Regions from separate parts of the Massilia sp. H6 genome, predicted to be linked through region 2. Evidence: predicted binding sites of a transcription regulator. Region 2 holds the regulator's gene; the other holds the start of a gene.
What was found. Region 2 encodes sigma-54, which starts transcription at its own class of promoters, with help from an activator protein. Its sites were predicted from a motif close to TGGCANGNAANCTGCTTT; they were not measured.
Positions count from the first base shown of each region.

Region 1: the regulator sigma-54 is predicted to act here: its motif matches at 5,860-5,877, upstream of NRS07_RS14285 (PEP-CTERM sorting domain-containing protein).

Region 1 covers NZ_CP103371.1:3,174,983-3,184,439, reverse strand. Annotated here, with positions in the region: gene NRS07_RS14310 (pyridoxal phosphate-dependent aminotransferase) at 1-1,139, shown strand, start outside; gene NRS07_RS14305 (homoserine dehydrogenase) at 1,175-2,509, shown strand; gene NRS07_RS14300 (hypothetical protein) at 2,534-2,716, opposite strand; gene NRS07_RS14295 (MFS transporter) at 2,981-4,867, shown strand; tRNA gene NRS07_RS14290 (tRNA-Pro) at 5,018-5,094, shown strand; gene NRS07_RS14285 (PEP-CTERM sorting domain-containing protein) at 5,177-5,827, opposite strand; gene NRS07_RS14280 (HAD family hydrolase) at 6,005-6,574, opposite strand; gene NRS07_RS14275 (glycosyltransferase) at 6,684-8,087, opposite strand; gene NRS07_RS14270 (glycosyltransferase family 2 protein) at 8,113-9,108, opposite strand; gene NRS07_RS14265 (aldehyde dehydrogenase family protein) at 9,354-9,457, shown strand, end outside.
Region 2 covers NZ_CP103371.1:701,924-711,380, reverse strand. Annotated here, with positions in the region: gene ilvA (threonine ammonia-lyase, biosynthetic) at 1-1,451, shown strand, start outside; gene queF (NADPH-dependent 7-cyano-7-deazaguanine reductase QueF) at 1,548-2,384, shown strand; gene NRS07_RS03155 (PTS sugar transporter subunit IIA) at 2,744-3,226, shown strand; gene hprK (HPr(Ser) kinase/phosphatase) at 3,286-4,221, shown strand; gene rapZ (RNase adapter RapZ) at 4,279-5,157, shown strand; gene NRS07_RS03140 (enoyl-CoA hydratase/isomerase family protein) at 5,183-6,268, opposite strand; gene hpf (ribosome hibernation-promoting factor, HPF/YfiA family) at 6,437-6,790, opposite strand; gene NRS07_RS03130 (RNA polymerase factor sigma-54) at 6,847-8,343, opposite strand; gene lptB (LPS export ABC transporter ATP-binding protein) at 8,346-9,119, opposite strand; gene lptA (lipopolysaccharide transport periplasmic protein LptA) at 9,116-9,457, opposite strand, start outside.

The sequences.
Region 1 (9,457 bases), 1.8 Mb from region 2:
ACGACGGCCAAAAAATTATCAAGCTCAATATCGGCAACCTCGCCGTATTCGGCTTCGATCCTCCCGACGAGATCGTGCACGACATGATCCGCAACATGCACGGCGCGGCGGGTTATACCGACTCCAAGGGTATGTTCGCGCCGCGCAAGGCCGTCATGCACTATACCCAGGGAAAGAACATCGCTGGCGTCGGTGTCGACGACATTTACCTGGGTAATGGCGCTTCGGAACTGATCGTCATGGCGATGCAGGGCCTGCTCAATACCGGTGACCAGGTGCTGGTGCCGGCGCCCGATTACCCGCTATGGACCGCGGCGGTCAGCCTGGCTGGCGGCGCCCCGGTGCACTATATGTGCGACGAAGGCGCCGGCTGGCTGCCGGATATCGACGACATGCGGCGCAAGATCACGCCCAATACCCGCGCGATCGTCGTCATCAATCCGAATAACCCGACCGGCGCCCTGTATCCGCGCGAAATCTTGCTGGAAATAATCGAGCTGGCACGCCAGCACCAGCTGATCGTGTACGCCGACGAAATCTACGACAAGACCCTGTACGACGGCGAAGAACACCTGTCGATGGCCGCGCTGGCCGACGACGTGCTGTTCGTGACGCTCAACGGCCTTTCCAAGAACTACCGTTCCTGCGGCTACCGCGCCGGCTGGATGGTGGTATCGGGCGAGAAGCGCCATGCGAAAGACTATATCGAAGGCCTGAACATGCTGGCCTCGATGCGCTTGTGCGCCAACGCGCCGGGACAATACGCGATCCAGACCGCGCTCGGCGGCTACCAGAGCATTGCCGACCTGGTCGGCCCTGGAGGACGCCTGCTGAAGCAGCGCGACCTCGCCCACAAGCTGCTTACCGATATTCCGGGTGTGTCTTGCGTCAAGCCAAAAGCGGCGCTGTACATGTTCCCCCGCCTCGATCCGAAGATGTACCCGATCGCGGACGACCAGCAATTCATCTGCGAATTGCTTTCCGAGGAAAAAGTGCTGCTGGTGCAAGGCACCGGCTTTAACTGGATCGCCCCGGACCATTTCCGGCTGGTGTTCCTGCCCAATTCCGACGACCTGACCGACGCCTGCGGACGCATCGCGCGCTTCCTCGACGGCTACCGGCGGCGCCATGGGCGTTAGCCCACCGGCCTGACCCTGAGAGAAAAGAAACCCATATGAAACCCATCCGAGTTGGCCTCCTGGGCATCGGCACCGTTGGTGCCGGCACCTTCAACGTCCTGCAACGCAACCAGGAAGACATCCGTCGCCGCGCCGGCCGCGGCATCGACATTGTGATGGTGGCGGCGCGCAATACCGAGCGGGCGAGGGCGCTGACCGGCGGCCAGGTGGACATCGTGAACGACCTGTTCACGGTGGTGAATGACCCCGGCATCGATATCGTGGTCGAGCTGATCGGCGGCGTCGAACTGCCGCGTGAACTGGTGCTGCAAGCCATTGCCAATGGCAAGCATGTGGTCACCGCCAACAAGGCACTGCTGGCACTGCATGGCAACGAGATCTTCGCGGCGGCCCAGGAAAAGGGTGTGATGGTGGCCTTCGAGGCGGCTGTCGCCGGCGGCGTGCCAATTATCAAGGCCTTGCGCGAAGGCCTGAGCGCGAACCGCATCGAATCGGTGGCCGGCATCATCAATGGCACCACCAATTTTATCCTGTCGGAAATGCGCGACAAGGGACTGGATTTTGCTACCGTTCTGAAGCAGGCTCAAGAACTCGGCTATGCCGAAGCCGATCCGACCTTCGACATCGAAGGCGTGGACGCCGCGCACAAGCTGACCCTGATGTCCGCGATTGCCTTCGGCATTCCGGTGCAGTTCGACAAGGCGTATATCGAAGGCATCAGCCAGTTGCAGGCAGTCGATATCCGCTATGCCGAACAATTGGGCTACCGCATCAAATTGCTGGGTATTACGCGTCGTACCCGAACCGAAAGTGTCGACGGACAGGTTGGCGAGGGCATCGAGTTGCGCGTGCATCCGACCCTGATCCCGAGCGCGCGCCTGATTGCCAATGTCGAGGGCGCGATGAATGCGGTGCTGGTGCAGGCCGATGCAGTCGGCGCTTCGCTGTATTACGGCAAGGGTGCGGGAGCCGAACCGACCGCGTCGAGCGTCATTGCCGACCTGGTCGACGTGACCCGCCTGGCCACGGTCGATCCGTATTGCCGCGTGCCGCATCTTGCCTTCCAGCCGAACCAGATGACCGACGTCGCGATCGTGCCGATGGCCGAGATCACGACCAGCTACTACCTGCGCGTGTATGTGAAAGACCAGCTCGGCGTGATGGCCGACCTGACCCGGATCCTGGCCGACGGCGGCATCTCGATCGACGCCATGCTGCAAAAAGAGCCGGGCAACCAGGTCAACCTCGACATCATCATGCTGACCCACCAGACGCGCGAGAAAAATATCGACGCGGCGATTGCCAAGATCGAGGCCTTGCCGGCCGTGATCGGCAAGGTCACCCGCATCCGGCTCGAGTCGCTCAGTTAAACCGAGCGGCGCCCTAGCGTCGACTCAGTTCAGTGGCAGGTTCATGGGCGGCAGGCGGTACCCCGTCATCACCCCCTGGAAGGGCAAGGCGGAAGCTTCATCGTCGTCGATGAACGCGCAGGCCAGGGCCTGCATGTCGTGCTCGATGTGGTCGAACAGCGCGGTGGTCACGCTGGCGTAGCGAAGGAGGAAGTCGGTGGAAGTCATCCGCGGATTCTACCTGCGCTGCGCTGCAGCATCCGGGCGCGTACGCTCCGGCTTGAGACGCTTCAATTGCCGCCTCGATGCCCGCGCTGGGAGGGCGGCGTCGCTTGCAGACCGACGCAGTCCATGCCTATTGTCGCGCCCGTAGCGCCAGCCGCGACTTTGGGTGGTATCCGGGGCGCCATGTCTGACAGAATGCAACAAGCTCAGCCTGACTGTTGCGGTGTACTGTAGATTACGTCTTTCCGTGTTCAACGAACCCACCGCATGAGCCAATCGAGCCAGTTTTCCCTGCTGACGCAGCGCCGTTTCGGCCCCTTTTTCTGGACCCAGTTCCTGGGCGCCTTCAACGACAATCTGTTCAAGACCGCGCTGCTGGTCGTGCTGACCTATGACGCGCTGAGCTGGACCACGATCAGCCCCTCGCTGCTGAACAACCTGATCCCTGGCCTGTTCATCCTGCCCTTCGTGCTGTTTTCGGCAACCGCCGGGCAGATTGCCGACAAGTTCGACAAGGCGCGCCTGGCAAGGTTCGTCAAAGTGCTGGAAATCGTGATCATGCTCATCGCCGGTATCGGCTGGATGACCCAGACGCTGTGGCTGCTGATCGCGGCGGTGGCTGGCATGGGCCTGCACTCGACCCTGTTCGGGCCGGTGAAATATGCCTATCTGCCGCAGCAGTTGAAACCCGACGAGCTGGTCGGCGGCAATGGCGTTATCGAAATGGGCACCTTTGTCGGCATCTTGCTGGGCGAGGTCGCCGGCGCCCTGCTGGTGGCCTACAAGCCCTGGGGCATCGAACTGGTCGCGGGCGGCACGCTGTTTTTCGCCGTGCTCGGCCTGCTGGCGAGCTGGCGCATTCCGCCTTCTCCGGCTCCGGCGCCGGAGCTGAGGATCAGCCGCAACCCATTCGCGGAATCGGTTCGCAACCTGGCCTTCTCTAGGCAGAACCGCACTGTATTCTTGTCAATGCTGGGCAATTCCTGGTTCTGGTTCTATGGGGCGCTGTTGCTGTCGCAATTCCCGGTATATGCCAAGGATGTCCTGTATGGCGACCATAGCGTGTTCGTGCTGCTGCTGACGGTGTTTTCGCTCGGCATTGGCGCCGGCTCGCTGCTGTGCGAAAAGCTTTCTGGCCACAAAGTCGAGATTGGCCTGGTGCCTTTCGGCTCGATTGGCCTGTCGGTGTTCGGCATCGACCTGTATTTCGCCAGCCTGGGTGTGAGCAATGCCGTCACGGTCGACGCTTTTGCCCTGGTTGCCTTGCCTGGCATGTGGCGCATCCTGCTCGACCTGATGTTGATCGGCGTTTTCGGCGGCTTCTACATCGTGCCGCTGTTCGCGCTTATCCAGACCCGTTGCGACCCGAAACATATTTCTCGAACTATTGCAGGCATGAACATCCTGAATGCGCTCTTCATGGTGGCGGCGGCCGGCGTAGCCATCGCGCTGCTGAGCCAGGGCTTTACCATTCCCGAAATGTTCCTTGTCACGGCCTTGCTCAATGCCTGCGTGGCGGTTTATATCTTCTCGCTGGTGCCGGAATTCTTGATGCGCTTCCTGGCCTGGATGCTGATCCATACCGGCTACCGGGTGCGGACCGTCGATGCCCACCGCATCCCCGAGCAGGGCGCGGCGGTGCTGGTGTGCAACCACGTGTCCTATGTCGATGCCCTGGTGATCGGCGCCGCCAGCCCGCGCCCGATCCGCTTCGTGATGGACCACCGCATCTTCAAGACGCCTTTCCTCGGCTGGATCTTCCGCGCCGCCAAGGCGATCCCGATCGCGTCGAGCAAGGAAGACCCCTTCCTGATGGAGCGCGCCTTCATCGACATCGCCGAGGCCCTGCACGAGGGCGAGCTGGTTTGCATTTTCCCGGAAGGCAAGCTGACCGATACCGGCGAGATCAACGCATTTCGCGGCGGAATCGCCCGGATCGTGGAGCGCAGCAAGGTGCCGGTGATCCCGATGGCGCTACGCGGTCTGTGGGGCAGCGTGTTTACCCGCGATCCATCGAATCTGTTCGAACGCTCGTTCGCGCGCGGCATCCGCTCGAAGCTGGCGCTGGTGGTGGGCGAGCCGGTGGCGCCGCAGGCCGCCTCTCCCGAGCATTTGCAGGAGCAGGTACTGGCGCTGCGGGGGGATTGGAAGTAGGGCGGCTACGGCGGCTGGCGCGTGACGCCGCATGACCGCGTGGCCGCCACGGCAACTTGCGCAGCGCCTGCGCCAGCGCAAGCGGCCATTGCAAATCCATAACAAAAATTCGAGCATTCCCGAGGAGCTCTGATATAATTTCAAGCTAGTCGGGGCGTAGCGCAGCCTGGTAGCGTACGTGCATGGGGTGCACGGGGTCGGAGGTTCGAATCCTCTCGCCCCGACCAATAGAATGATTGAGTTCCAGTGTGAGCTGGCTAAGTGAACAGCCCCGGCATGATAGAAATCTATCGTGCCGGGGCTGTTTTTTTATGCCTGCTCGGTTACTGGGGAGCTCGATTTTTGCCGCGTGCGGCGCTGGCATGCGAGTAGGCCTCCGGCCAGTCCTATCAGAGCCAGGCTGGTGGGTTCCGGAACTGTCTGCATGCTGTCGTTGCGAATCAGGAACAGCCCAGTTGCCGCATCGGTCAGCCCCGACGGCTGAGGAGCGTTGGTGGCGAAAGTGCGCGCGCAAGTAAAATAGGCCGGGCAGTCAGGGCTGGGAACACTCGATTCTTCTCGGATCGTTGCCGAGACATGCCAACCGATACCCACACCGATCGCACCTTGATCACCATTGCTGAACCAGGTTCCTGCACTAAAGCCGTTCGGTGCGGTGCCGCCAAGTTCAAAGATGAAGCTGCTCGCGGGACGGTTGTTGACCCTCCAATCGCTATCTCCAACAGCAATTCCAAAACCGTCGAGCAAACTGCCGATCTCCTGGCTTGATGCGAGGCGATACTTGCTGTTCCACCCTCCTGCGCCGGCCATGAACGCATTCATGTTGATGCCGGCAGTCTCGGACAGCTTCAGCCAAGTGCGTGTACCATCGCTGTATTCGTCTGGCTGAATAAGGGACGCCTGGGCGCTGAGGTGACACGCTGCCAGAGCAAGGCTCAATACAAATTTGAGGCCGAACATACCAATCCTTAAAAAGTTGATGTAACCAACACTATGCAATTTTAGTGCCAGGGAAACACCCTTTTTAAATCAAGGACCTGCGGAAAGCGCTGTAAGACCGCGGCGGGAGCTGTAAGAATTTCCGACAGGATTTTTGGAGAGCCTGCTGTCTTCGGACGGAACATGCTGCTGGTCAGGCTAGCCTTGGCGCGCCGCACCATGGCTGGCAATCAGCACCGCCGCCGCATACAAATCCGGCGCCATTCGCGTTGGCACCCGTCGCGGTCCCAGCCGCCACTCGGTTTCGTTGCCATTGTCGATCAGCAGCGTTCGGCAGCCGGCGCGGTTGCCGGCTTCTACATCATGCAGGATGTCGCCCACCATCCAGGACGAGCGCAGGTCGATGCCGTGCTCGTGCGCCGCTTTCAGCAGCATGCCCGGCGAAGGCTTGCGGCAGGCGCAGACCATGGCGTAGTCTCCTACCGTGCCCAGGGGGTGATGCGGGCAGTAGTAGAAGCCATCCATTGTCAGGTGTTCGCGGGACAGCAAGTCGGCCAGCCGGTCGGCGACCGGGCCCATCGCGTCTTCGTCGAAACAGCCATGCGCGATGCCGGACTGGTTGGTCACGACGAAAAAGCGGTAGTCGAGCCTGGCCAGCAGCCGCAGGGCTGCGCCGGCGCCGCTCACCAGGCGGATGCGGCGCGGCTCGACGTTATAGGGCAGGTCGTCCACCAGGGTGCCGTCCTGGTCGAGAAAGACCGCCTTCATGGCGCGTACGCACATGGCGACCGGCGTGAACCGCCTGCCGGACCGGTGGCAGGGATCGGCCGGGCAAGGGTGAAGCAGGGGAGTCTTGTCTTCATTGCGCGGGGAATACTCAGGTTGGATGGGTGGCCAGGAGATTTTCTTGTACGACGTCGGCGTAAATGGCATGCAGTTGCGCCGCAAGCTGGTGCCAGGTGGCGTGCTCGCAAGCGCGGCGCCGGCCGGCTTCGCCCATGGCGCGCGCCAGTTCTGGATGGCGGTGCAGCCGCGCCAGGCGCTCGGCCAGCGCTTCGGGATCGCGCGAGGGAACCAAAAAGCCGGTCACCCCGTCGTCGATTGTGCTCTTGATGCCACCTACTTCGGACCCGACCACCGGGCGCGCGCAGGCCATGGCTTCGATCGGGGTGATGCCGAAAGGCTCGTACCAGGGCGTGCAGGCGAATACCTCGGCAGCGCTGTAGTAATCGCGCAGCGTGGCGCGCGGCCGCTGGCCGGTAAAGCGCACCTGGGCTGCGATCCCGAGCCCGGTCGCAAAATTGCGCAGCCGCGCCAGTTCCGGGCCAGTGTGGTCACTGGCGACGCCGGCTTCGCCTCCCACGACCAGCAGCTGGGCACCGATGCCATGACGGTGGCGCAGCATGGCGAGGCCATGGATGACGGTATCGACGCCCTTGCGCGGGGCGATGCGTCCGAGCTGGAGCACGATGAAACGGCCGGGCTCGAGACCAAGCCGGGCGCGGGCCTCGGGCATCGGCACCGGCCACAGTTCTGCAGGTGAAAAGCCGCGTGGAACAAGCTCGATGCGGGAGCCCGGCATGCCGCAGCCTTCGCCATGCAGTTGTCGCAGGTCGCTGCGCTCTTGCGGGGACTCGGCAATGATGCGGTCGGCTGCCCGCACGAGCTCGCCTTCGATACGGGCGCGGGCCAGGGCCAGGGCTTCGCCGGCGAGCCGGGCACGCTGTTGGGCCCGGCCCGGCGCATGCAAGGTAAGCACGAAGGGCAGGCCGAGCGCGTCTTTCAGGTGCCGGGCGACCATGCCTGCCATGAAGAAGTAGGCGTGTGCGATATCGTAGCGACCGGGCTGGCGCCGCACGAAGCGGGCGACGCAGCGCGAGAAAGCATCAGAGAAGGCATCAATTCGGTCCGGCCTCAAGTCGGCGCAAACAAGGCCCGGTGGGCCGGCTGGTATGCGGATGAGGCGAATGCCCTTGCCCAGCTGTGCCAGTTGGTGCGGCCCCGGGGTGACGCGGCGCGTGAAGATGTCGACTGCATGGCCGGCACGGGCCAGTTCATGGGCAAGCTGGACCAGGTGGATGCCTTGTTCGACAGCAGGAGCCGTGCATGGTGCGCTATCCGACGCGGTACCCGACGCGGTACCCGACGCGGTATCCGGCGCGGTACCCGACGCGGTACCCGACGCGGTATCCACTACGGCGCAATCGCCGATCAGGGCGATGCGCAGGCGCCGAATCGGCGTACGTGATGCCGCTATTGTCTCGATATCGCCGAGTCTCATGCTCGCCCCCGCGCCATGCCGGCTCTTAAGCGAAGCGGACGCGGTAGCGCACCGCGCCGGCCAGTCGCCAGAACACCGTCAACAGCGGCAGCAAGGCCGAGGTGACGACCATCTCGGCCACGTGCGAGGGCGTATGCGCTGCACCGCGCAGGCTGTGCGCGCAGCGCCGGGCGGTGAGCAGCAGCCAGGCACCGAATGCGAGCGCCGCCATGATATCCATGCCGAGCAGCGCGCTTACCAGGGCCAGCAACAGCACCCCGGCCACCACATAATTGTCCCAGGCCGGGCTCGGCTCTACCTTCTGGCGGTACAGGGCAGGGTGCTTCTTGTACAGCAGGGCGTCGAATTCTTCGTGGCGAACCCGCAGCAGGCTCTGGCCCCAAGGTGCCGGACCGACCGGGTGCAGCGCCAGCGCCACCGGAGCCTGGGCGATGGCGATGCCGTGCTCGAGCAGGCGAAAATACATGTCGGCGTCGCTGCCACGGATGTCGAAGCGCTCGTCGAAGCCGCCGAGGCGCTCGAGTACCGGCTTGCGCAAGAAGCAGCTGGCGCTGGTGAAATCGGCCGCTTCAAGCGCGTGCGCGCCGGGCTGCGCATCGGCCGGGTGGGGCGCTATCAGCGTCTGGACCCGTCCGCAGACGACCTCGGTGCGGTCGTCGCAGGCGGCCAGGCCGGCGGCCAGCCAGCCGGGCTCGGGCACGACGTCGTCGCGCGTGAAGGCGACGATGGGCGCGCGCGCCACCCGCCAGCCGCGGTTGAGCGCAGCAGGCGGACCACCCGGCCCGGGATTGGCCACATACGACAGCCGTGGCCCACGGTCCAGCGTACGGGTGCGCCAGCCGGCGACCAGGTGCAGAGTGTTGTGGTTGGGCTCGTCGTCGACCACGATGATGTCGTAGCGGCGCGGATGGAACTGCTGGCGCACCAGCGCATCGAGGCAGCGGTCGAGCAGGTCGATGCGGCCACAGGCATGCACCACTACCGAGACCGCAATTTTAGCGTCATCTTTTATTGCAGACATGATGGATCTCCACTGCAGGGGCCAATGCCGTCGCGATGTGCGCAAGGCAGGGCGTGTTGTGTGAAGTTGGAGTCGGGCGGCGACGGCCGGGTTCCCTTCGGCGGCAGCGCCTTGGAGCTGCATCAAGGCCCTGTTCGGTTGCGGACGCAAGCAGGTCGCGGCGGACTGGCGGCGAACCTGCGACCGTCCCGGTTTGCTACACTGGCGGTTTGTGATGTTCTTGATAACGGGATAACGGGACCGACATGAAACAACTGTATATCGCCGGCCGCTGGGTCGATGGCGCCGCCATGACCACCACGCGCAGCCCTTCCGACCGCAGTGACGTCGTGGGCGAGTACGCCAGTGC
Region 2 (9,457 bases):
CTGGCCGCATGGGCAACCGCATCTACTTCAAGCGCGAGGACATGCAAAGCGTGTTCAGCTTCAAGCTGCGCGGGGCTTATAACAAGATGGCCAACCTGACGCTGGAACAGCTCAAGCGCGGCGTGATCTGCGCCTCGGCCGGCAACCATGCCCAGGGCGTGGCGCTGTCGGCCGCGCGCCTGAACTGCCGCGCGCTGATCGTGATGCCCACCACCACCCCGCAGGTGAAGATCGACGCCGTCAAGTCGCGCGGCGCGGCGCATGTCGAAGTGGTGCTGCATGGCGACTCGTACACCGACGCCTACAACCACGCGCTGCTGCTCGAAAAGGAGCAGCGCCTGACCTTCGTGCATCCGTTTGACGACCCCGACGTGATCGCCGGCCAGGGCACGATCGGCATGGAGATCCTGCGCCAGCATTCGGGCCCGATCCATGCGATCTTTGTCGCCATCGGCGGTGGCGGCCTGATTTCCGGGGTCGGCGCGTATGTCAAGGCGGTGCGCCCGGATATCCGCATCATTGGCGTGCAAAGCATCGATTCGGATGCGATGGCCCGCAGCCTGAAGGCCGGCCAGCGCGTAACCCTCACGGATGTCGGCCTGTTCTCGGACGGCACCGCGGTGCGGCTGGTGGGCGAAGAGACCTTCCGCGTGGCGCAGCAGGTGGTGGACGAGATCATCATCGTCGATACCGACGCGATCTGCGCCGCGATCCAGGACGTGTTCCAGGACACCCGCAGCATCCTGGAGCCGGCCGGCGCGCTGGCCGTGGCCGGCGCCAAGGCGTATATCGAACGCTCGCAGATGGACAAGAATCCGGTCAAGGCCGAGACCCTGGTGGCGATCGCCTGCGGCGCCAACATGAACTTCGACCGCCTGCGCTTTGTGGCCGAACGCGCGGAGCTGGGCGAATCGCGCGAGGCGGTGTTTGCGGTGACGATTCCCGAGCAGCGCGGGAGCTTTCGCCGCTTCTGCGCCTTGGTCGGCCCGCGCAATGTCACCGAATTCAACTACCGCATCAGCGACGCGCGCGAAGCGCATATCTTCGTGGGCGTCCAGGTGGGCAGCCGCAGCGAGTCGGGCCTGCTCGCGCGCACCTTCGAGGAACACGATTTTCGCACCCTCGACCTGACCCACGACGAGCTGGCCAAGCTGCATATCCGCCACCTGGTGGGTGGAAAAAGCGCGCTGGCGCAGGACGAATTGCTGTATCGTTTCGAGTTCCCCGAACGGCCGGGCGCACTCATGCGCTTCCTCGACAGCATGGCGCCGAACTGGAATATCTCGCTGTTCCATTACCGGAACCAGGGTGGCGACGTAGGTCGGATCCTGGTCGGCCTGCAGGTGCCGGTTGCCGAGATGGACGAATTCCGGCAGTTCCTGGCCACGCTCGGGTACCGCTATTGGGACGAAAGTGCCAATCCGGTGTACCAGCTGTTTTTGGGCGGCTAGGCCCGTCCGATGTTTTCGCGCCGAGGCGCGCAATCTTGCGTTGAACACGTGGGCGCAGTCGGCCCACCCAACGGACGTCAACAGCGTCCTTTATCCATGAATACTCCTGACCAGTCTCCCCTCGGCAAATCTTCCGCTTACCAGAGCCAGTACACCCCCGAACTGCTGTTCCCGATCCCGCGCGCCGACAAGCGCGCAGAGCTCGGATTGACGGCGACCTCGGGCACCCTGCCCTTTTTCGGCGTCGATATCTGGAATGCCTACGAGCTGTCGTGGCTGAACATGCGCGGCAAGCCGCAGGTTGCCATTGCCACCATCACGGCGCCGGGCGACTCGCCCAATATCGTCGAATCGAAATCGTTCAAGCTGTACCTGAACTCGTTCAACCAGACCCGCGTGGCCGGCACCGATGCGCTGGCCGAATTGCTGCGCCAGGACCTGTCCGGTGCGTTCGGCGCGCCGGTGCACGTCAGCATCATGACGCCGGACGCCTTTGGTGCGCTCAAGATGGGCGAACTCGACGGCATCCTGCTCGATCGCCTCGATATCGACATCGACCAGTATGTGCCGGCGCCACAGTTGCTGACGGCGAACCATGCCAACGGCCCGGTCGAGGAAACCCTGGTGTCGCACCTGCTCAAGTCGAACTGCCTGGTCACCGGCCAGCCCGACTGGGGCAGCGTCCAGATCCGCTACGCCGGCCCGCAGATCGACCAGGAAGGCCTGCTGCGCTACCTGATCGGTTTCCGCGAGCACAACGAATTCCACGAGCAATGTGTAGAACGCATCTTCATGGACGTGTTGCGCCAATGCAAACCGAGCAAACTGGCAGTGTATGCGCGCTATACCCGCCGTGGCGGACTTGACATCAATCCCTGGCGCGCCAACTTCAGTACCGGCATGCCCGGCAACCTGCGCACGGCTCGCCAATGAAGCGGACATAGGCCAGAATATGCGCGGCGGCCGGCAGCTGTGCGTTTTCCGTCACAACCATTCGGTGCGTTCGGGGTCAAAGCCTCGTGCGCGGCGCGTGACTGCAGCGTGGCTGCGCAACGATAAAAAAATCGGCGAAAGCCGCGCACGGCCCGGGTTTGGCGCGTTTTACTTTCAATTTCACCTGAGAAATTGCGTTTCATCGCGGCGCACAGGCATGATCCCACCCTATGCTTACACCGTTCCGTCCCCACGTTATGCCCGGGAAGCACGCACGGATGCGAAATCGAATGCCGCTACCATGAAACAGGCCTATAATTCCGCCTCGCAAGCATCTACCTGTGCATCGCACACTAGTTATGACGAACCTTAGCAAAATCCTCTCGCTCGAGAACGTGCAGCTGGACCTGGAAGTGTCGAGCAAGAAGCGCGCTTTCGAGCAGGCCGGCCTGATCTTCGAGAACAACTGCGGTATCGCGCGCTCGACCGTATCGGACAACCTGTTCGCACGCGAGCGTCTCGGTTCCACCGGTCTCGGCCATGGCGTAGCCGTACCGCACGGCCGGATCAAGGGCGCCAAGAGCCTGAAATCCCCGCTGGCCGCCTTCGTGCGCCTGGTAGAGCCGATTCCTTTCGAGTCGCCCGACGGCCAGCCGGTCAGCCTGCTGTTCTTCCTCTTGATTCCTGACCACGTTACCCAGCAGCACCTCGAGATCCTGTCGGAAATCGCCGAGCTGTTCTCGGACGAAGCCATGCGCACCGCGCTGGCCACCGACCCCGACCCGAAATCGGTCTACGAACGCATCATCAACTGGCAGCCGAGTCTGCAGGCGATGGGCTAAGTCGGCCCCCACGCTACCCCTAGCTGCGCGGTAATTCGCTGCGCCCCATGCCCATGCCCATGCTGCAGAGTCCGCTGACCATCCAACGGCTGTACGACGACAACCGCGACAGCCTGCAGCTCGGCTGGTTTGCGGGCTTTCCCGGCGGCGAGCGGCAGATCGCGGGCGACGCCGCCTCGGCCGCCGACCAGGTCGGCCACCTCAACCTGATCCACCCGGGCCGCATCCAGGTGTTCGGGCACCAGGAACTGAACTACTATCACCGGCTGAAGTCGAGCTCGCGCACCCATGTGATCGGCGAGCTGATCGGTGGCGGCCCGCCGGCGCTGATCATCGCGCAAGGGCTGGAGACGCCGCCCGATATCCTGGCGATCTGCGACGACCAGAACATTCCACTGTTCTCGACCCCCTTGCCGGCTGCCCAGGTAATCGACTTCCTGCGCGTCTACCTGTCCAAGAAGCTGGCCCAGCGCGTCATCATGCACGGCGTCTTCATGGACGTACTCGGCGTAGGCGTCTTGATCACCGGCGACTCCGGCCTCGGCAAAAGCGAGCTGGGCCTGGAACTGATTTCGCGCTCGCATGGCCTGGTGGCCGACGATGCCGTCGAATTCTCGCGCATCGCCCCGAACATGATCGAAGGCCGCTGCCCGCCGCTGCTGCAGAACCTGCTCGAAGTGCGCGGCCTGGGCCTGCTGGACATCAAGGCGATCTTCGGCGAGACCGCGGTGCGCCGCAAGATGCGGCTCAAGCTGATCGTCCACCTGGTCAAGCGCGGCGCGCTCGACGAAGAATTCGAGCGCCTGCCCTTCCAGCACCCTACCGAAGACGTGCTGGGCCTGCCGGTACGCAAGGTCGTGATTCCCGTCGCCGCCGGCCGCAATATCGCGGTGCTGCTCGAGGCCGCCGTGCGCAACACCATTTTGCAATTGCGCGGAATCGATACGCTGCAGGAGTTCATGGAGCGGCAAAGGCAAGCCATGACCGGAGATTGACCCAGGCTGCATAGCCGGGGACGACAAGCCGATGACGCATGCGGTATCATCCTCCCTATGCACATCGTCCTTATTACCGGCATTTCCGGCTCGGGCAAGTCGGTCGCCCTGAATGTTCTCGAAGACGCAGGCTATTACTGCGTCGACAACCTCCCGCCTGCCCTGCTGCCGGCCCTGGTGTACGCTGTCGGCGAGAAAGGCGCGGACAAGATCGCGGTCGCGGTCGATGCCCGCAGCGCCGAATCGCTGGTGGAGTTGCCCGTGAGCGTACGCCACCTGAAAGAAGAAGGCCACAACCTCAAGGTCATGTTCCTGACCTCGAGCACGCATTCCCTGGTGGCGCGCTTTTCCGAAACCCGCCGCAGCCACCCGCTGTCGCACCAGGTGCGCCCGGGCGAGAACCCGGCCTCGCGCCGCACCCTGATCGAATGCATTGCCGAAGAACGCGAGCGCCTGTCGGCGATCGAGAACCTTGGCCACGTGATCGACACCTCCGAACTGTCCGCCAACAAGCTGCGCCAATGGATCAAGGAGCTGGCCGACGTCGAGCACGCGCCGCTGACGCTGTTTTTCGAATCGTTCGCGTTCAAGGTCGGCGTGCCGCTCGACGCCGACTTCGTGTTCGACGTGCGCGCCATCCCGAACCCGTACTACGACGTGGCCCTGCGCCCGCTCACCGGTCGCGATGACCCGGTCATCGCCTTTCTCGACGCCCAGCCCAGCGCCACCGAGATGCTCGAAGATATCAAGAATTTCGTGGCCAAGTGGCTGCCTTCGTTCAAGACCGATAACCGCAGCTATTTAACCGTGGCGGTGGGCTGCACCGGCGGCCAGCACCGCTCGGTGTACATGGCCGAACGGCTCGGGGCCTATTTCAACGGAACCGAACGCGTGATCGTGCGGCACCGCGAGCAACCCAAGCACGCGGTGGTGTGATGTGCCGATAATCGCCGGCTGATGGCTAATCGAGATGGCGCAGCGGATGCGCATACTCGGGCCACACCGGCTTAAAGAATCCTTCCACCATCGCGGGCGTGACTTCGTCCAGCGTCGCCGGGTTCCACTTTGGCGCGTTGTCCTTGTCGATTACCAGCGCGCGCACGCCTTCCAGGACTTCGCCGTGCTCGAAATTGCGGCGCACCAGCGAACGCTCCATGCGCAGGCAGTCGGCCACGTCGAGCGAGGCGCCGCGCTGCAGCAGTTCGTAGGTGACGCACATCATCAGGGGCGAGCGCTGGCGCATGGCGGTCAAAGCCTTCTGCGCGAACGCGGTCTCGTCGCCGGCCAGCGCTGCCATGATGGCCGCCACCGACGCGGCGCCGAAATGGGCATCGATCGCCGCACGCTGTGCCTGCAGGCCGCTGGCGCCAGCCATGGCGGCGAACGGCGCGGCGAATGCGCGGATCGCGTCTGGCAACTGCGCGCCCGGGGTCGACTCCACCAGCGCCATCAGCTCACCGGTCTTTTCTCCCGGCACGAAGACATCGGCCAGGCCCACGTACAGGGCATCGGCCGCGCCGATCGTCAGGCCGGTCAGTCCCAGGTACTTGCCCAGCTGGCCCGGTGCGTGCGACAAGAAATGGCTGCCGCCCACATCCGGGAACAGGCCGATGTTCACTTCGGGCATCGCCATCTTGGTACGGTCGGTAACGATGCGCAGGCCGCAGCCAGGGCCGCCTTGCGCAATGCCCATGCCGCCGCCCATCACCACGCCGTCCATCAGCGCGATATACGGCTTTGGATAGAAATGAATCAGGTGGTTGAGCGCATATTCTTCGGTAAAGAAGTCTTCCAGCAATGCGCTGCCGCCAGTCGGACCCACCTGGCCCATCTCATAGAAGAAGCGAATATCACCGCCTGCGCACAAGGCTTTCTCGCTGCTGCTGGTGATGACCACCGCATCGATGGCGGAATCGGTCTGCCAATCGCGCAGCGCCGCAGTCAAGGCGCGCACCATGTCGAGCGACAGGGAATTGAGGGCTTTCGGGCGATCCAGCGTGATGATGCCGGTGCGGTTGGCGACGCGGGTCAGGACAGTGTCGGTCATGAGTTGCTCTGTGATCGAAAAGACATGCATTCTACCGAACCGCGGTGCTAAACCAAAAGCCTTATCGCGTCATCGGAAAGTAGACCGGGCGGCGCAGTCGGCCGGCCAGGCCGAATGCAAAAAGGGCGCCCCCTCGGACGCCCTCGCTTGGATGGCTGCCTGCCGTGCCTAGGCGGCGGCGGCTTCGCCGATGTCCGGGATGCGCTTGTGCGCGATGTGATGATGATCCTGCAGCATCGATTTATGCTTGAGCACCTGGCGGTCCAGCCGGTCCACCAGCATGTCGATCGCCGCATACATGTCTTGCGCGGCACTGGCCACATGCAGGATTTTTCCCGAGACCTGCAGGTTGATCTCGGCTTTTTGCCGTTTTTCTTTTTCGGTGAGATTGTCGATGGCGAGGAACACGTGCGTGTCGATCACGTGATCGAAATGGCGGGTAATGCGCTCGAGCTTATTGTGAACGTATTCACGAATTGCGGGAGTCACTTCAAGATGGTGGCCACTGATTGTGAGGTTCATACACACTCCTTTGAGATGTTACGCTGCCCTGGCAATGAGCTGGCAAGGACAGTGCGTTACAAGGATTTGCGGAGGCTGACAGGTGGGATCTTGAGGGCTTCGCGGTATTTGGCAACCGTTCGGCGCGCAACGACCATACCTTGTTCCCCCAGCATTTCCGCGATCTTGCTATCGGATAAAGGGCTCTTAGGGTCTTCAGCTCCTGTCAGTTGCGCAATGAGCGCGCGGATCGCCGTGGAAGAGGCTTCTCCCCCCGCTTCGGTGGCGACATGGCTTCCGAAGAAGTATTTCAGCTCGAACATGCCGTGGGGGGTCAGCATGTATTTCTGCGTGGTTACACGGGAAATAGTGCTCTCGTGTAGGCCTAGTGTATCAGCAATCTCGCGCAGCACAAGAGGGCGCATGGCAACTGCGCCATGGCTGAAAAAGTTGCGCTGACGCTCTACAATCGCCTCGGCCACACGCAAGATGGTATCGAAACGCTGGCGCATATTCTTGATCAGCCATTTGGCTTCCTGCAGCTGCGCGCCCATCTGGCTTTCGCTTTTTCCCTGCTTGAGCAGGTTCGCATACAGGGTATTGACGCGCAGGCGCGGCATCACGTCCCGATTGAGCATCACCGACCAGCCATCCTTGGCGCGGCGCACCACCACGTCCGGCACCACGTAGTCGGATGCGTTGGTTCCAAAGGCCGCACCCGGATGCGGATTGCACTGGCGAACCACGGCCTGCACCTCGCGCAGGTCTTCGTCGTCGCAGGCCAACGCCTTTTTGAGCTTGGTGTATTCGCGCTGCGCGAACCAGCTCAGGTAGCCTTCGACGATCTTCAGCGCCAGGCGCCGCGTTACCAGCGGCACGCCCGGCATGCGGCGGATCTGCAGCGCCAGGCATTCGGCCGCGCTGCGCGCGCCAACCCCGGCCGGGTCGAGGCTCTGCACCAGCGCCAGCGCGCAGCGCAATTCGTCCATCTCGATGTCGAGTTCACCCGGCAGGCGCGCGTGGATGTCGTCCAGCGGTTCTTCGAGGTAGCCATTGTCGTCGAGCGCGTCGATCACGAGTTCGGCCAGCGCGCGGTCGCGCATGCTGCAGCCGGTGGTGCGCACCTGCTCGGCCAGGTGCTCGCGCAGCGACACGCCGCTGGCCTCGAGCTGCGGGCGGCCGTCTTCGTCGTCGCCGCTGCGGGCGCCGCCGCCCTCGCCGCCCCAGTCGCCATCGGGCTCGCCGCGATCGCGGTCGGCGCCATCATCGCTCGCATCGGCGCCTTCGCCTTCGGCCTTGGACGCCTCGGCGCCGGCTTCCTGTCCCGGCTGCGCGGGCGCTTCGCCATTGGCCGGCGCGCTCGCAGCTGCATTGTTAATGGCGCCATCGGCCAGCAGCCGCACCGAATGGTCGAGCGGATCGTCGAGCCTTTCGAGCAGCGGGTTATCGGTCAGTATCTGCTCGAGTTCCTGGTGCAGTTCGAGCGTGGACAACTGCAGCAGCCGGATCGACTGTTGCAGCTGCGGCGTGAGCGCCAGGTGCTGCGACGTGCGTAGTTGCAGGGACTGTTTCATCGTCACATGCGGAAGTGTTCACCAAGATAAACGCGGCGCACGTTTTCGTTGGCGATGATGTCGTCGGGGCGGCCCGAGGCCAGCACCGCCCCCTGGTTGATGATGTAGGCGCGATCGCAGATGCCGAGCGTCTCGCGCACGTTGTGATCGGTAATCAAAACGCCGATGTTGCGCTCTTTCAGGAAGCGCACGATGCGCTGGATCTCGATCACTGCGATCGGATCGACGCCGGCGAACGGCTCATCGAGCAGCACGAAGCGCGGGTTGGTGGCGAGCGCGCGCGCGATCTCGACGCGCCGGCGCTCGCCGCCCGACAGCGACAGCGCCGGATTCTCGCGCAGCTTCTCGATCTGTAGCTCGGCCAGCAGCGTGTCGAGGCGCTCGTTGATCTCGTCCTTGGACAAGGCCTTGCCTTCGCTGGTGCGCTGCAGTTCCAGCACGGCGCGGATATTGTCTTCCACTGTCAGCTTGCGAAACACCGAGGCTTCCTGCGGCAGATAAGACAGGCCAAGCACCGCGCGGCGGTGGATCGGCAGGCTTGAAATGTCGGTGCCGTTGATATCGATCGAGCCGGCGTCCGACGGCACCAGGCCCACGATCATGTAGAACGAGGTGGTCTTGCCGGCGCCGTTGGGGCCGAGCAAGCCGACCACTTCGCCGCATTCGACCTGCAGCGAGACGTCGCTGACCACCAAACGCTTGCCGTAGCTCTTTTGCAGGCCCTTGACGATCAGGGTGCTGCAGCCTTCGCGCGTCGTACCCGGAACTGCCGTCATTGCTTGGCGCCTTCCTGGGCGGCCGGGGCGGGCCGGCGCGGCGCGATGATCAGGGTGCCGCGCCCGCCGCCGACCTTGCTCTGGCCGCTGGCGTCGTTGCGCACCTGCGCCACTTCGTTGCGGTTGTCGTAGGAGATGTACGGCCCCTTGATTTCGTTGGTCATGCGACCGTTTTCGAGCTCGCGCACCTCGGCGGTGGAAAACAGCTTCACCAGTTCGACCCGCTCGTCGTATTCGATGCGCTGGGCCTGGCCCTCGACCCACAGGTCGGGACCGCCATCACGCTTCTGGCGGAAGGTGGCGAGCTTGCCCGGCGCCGCGGTGAGCGTGACGTTCAT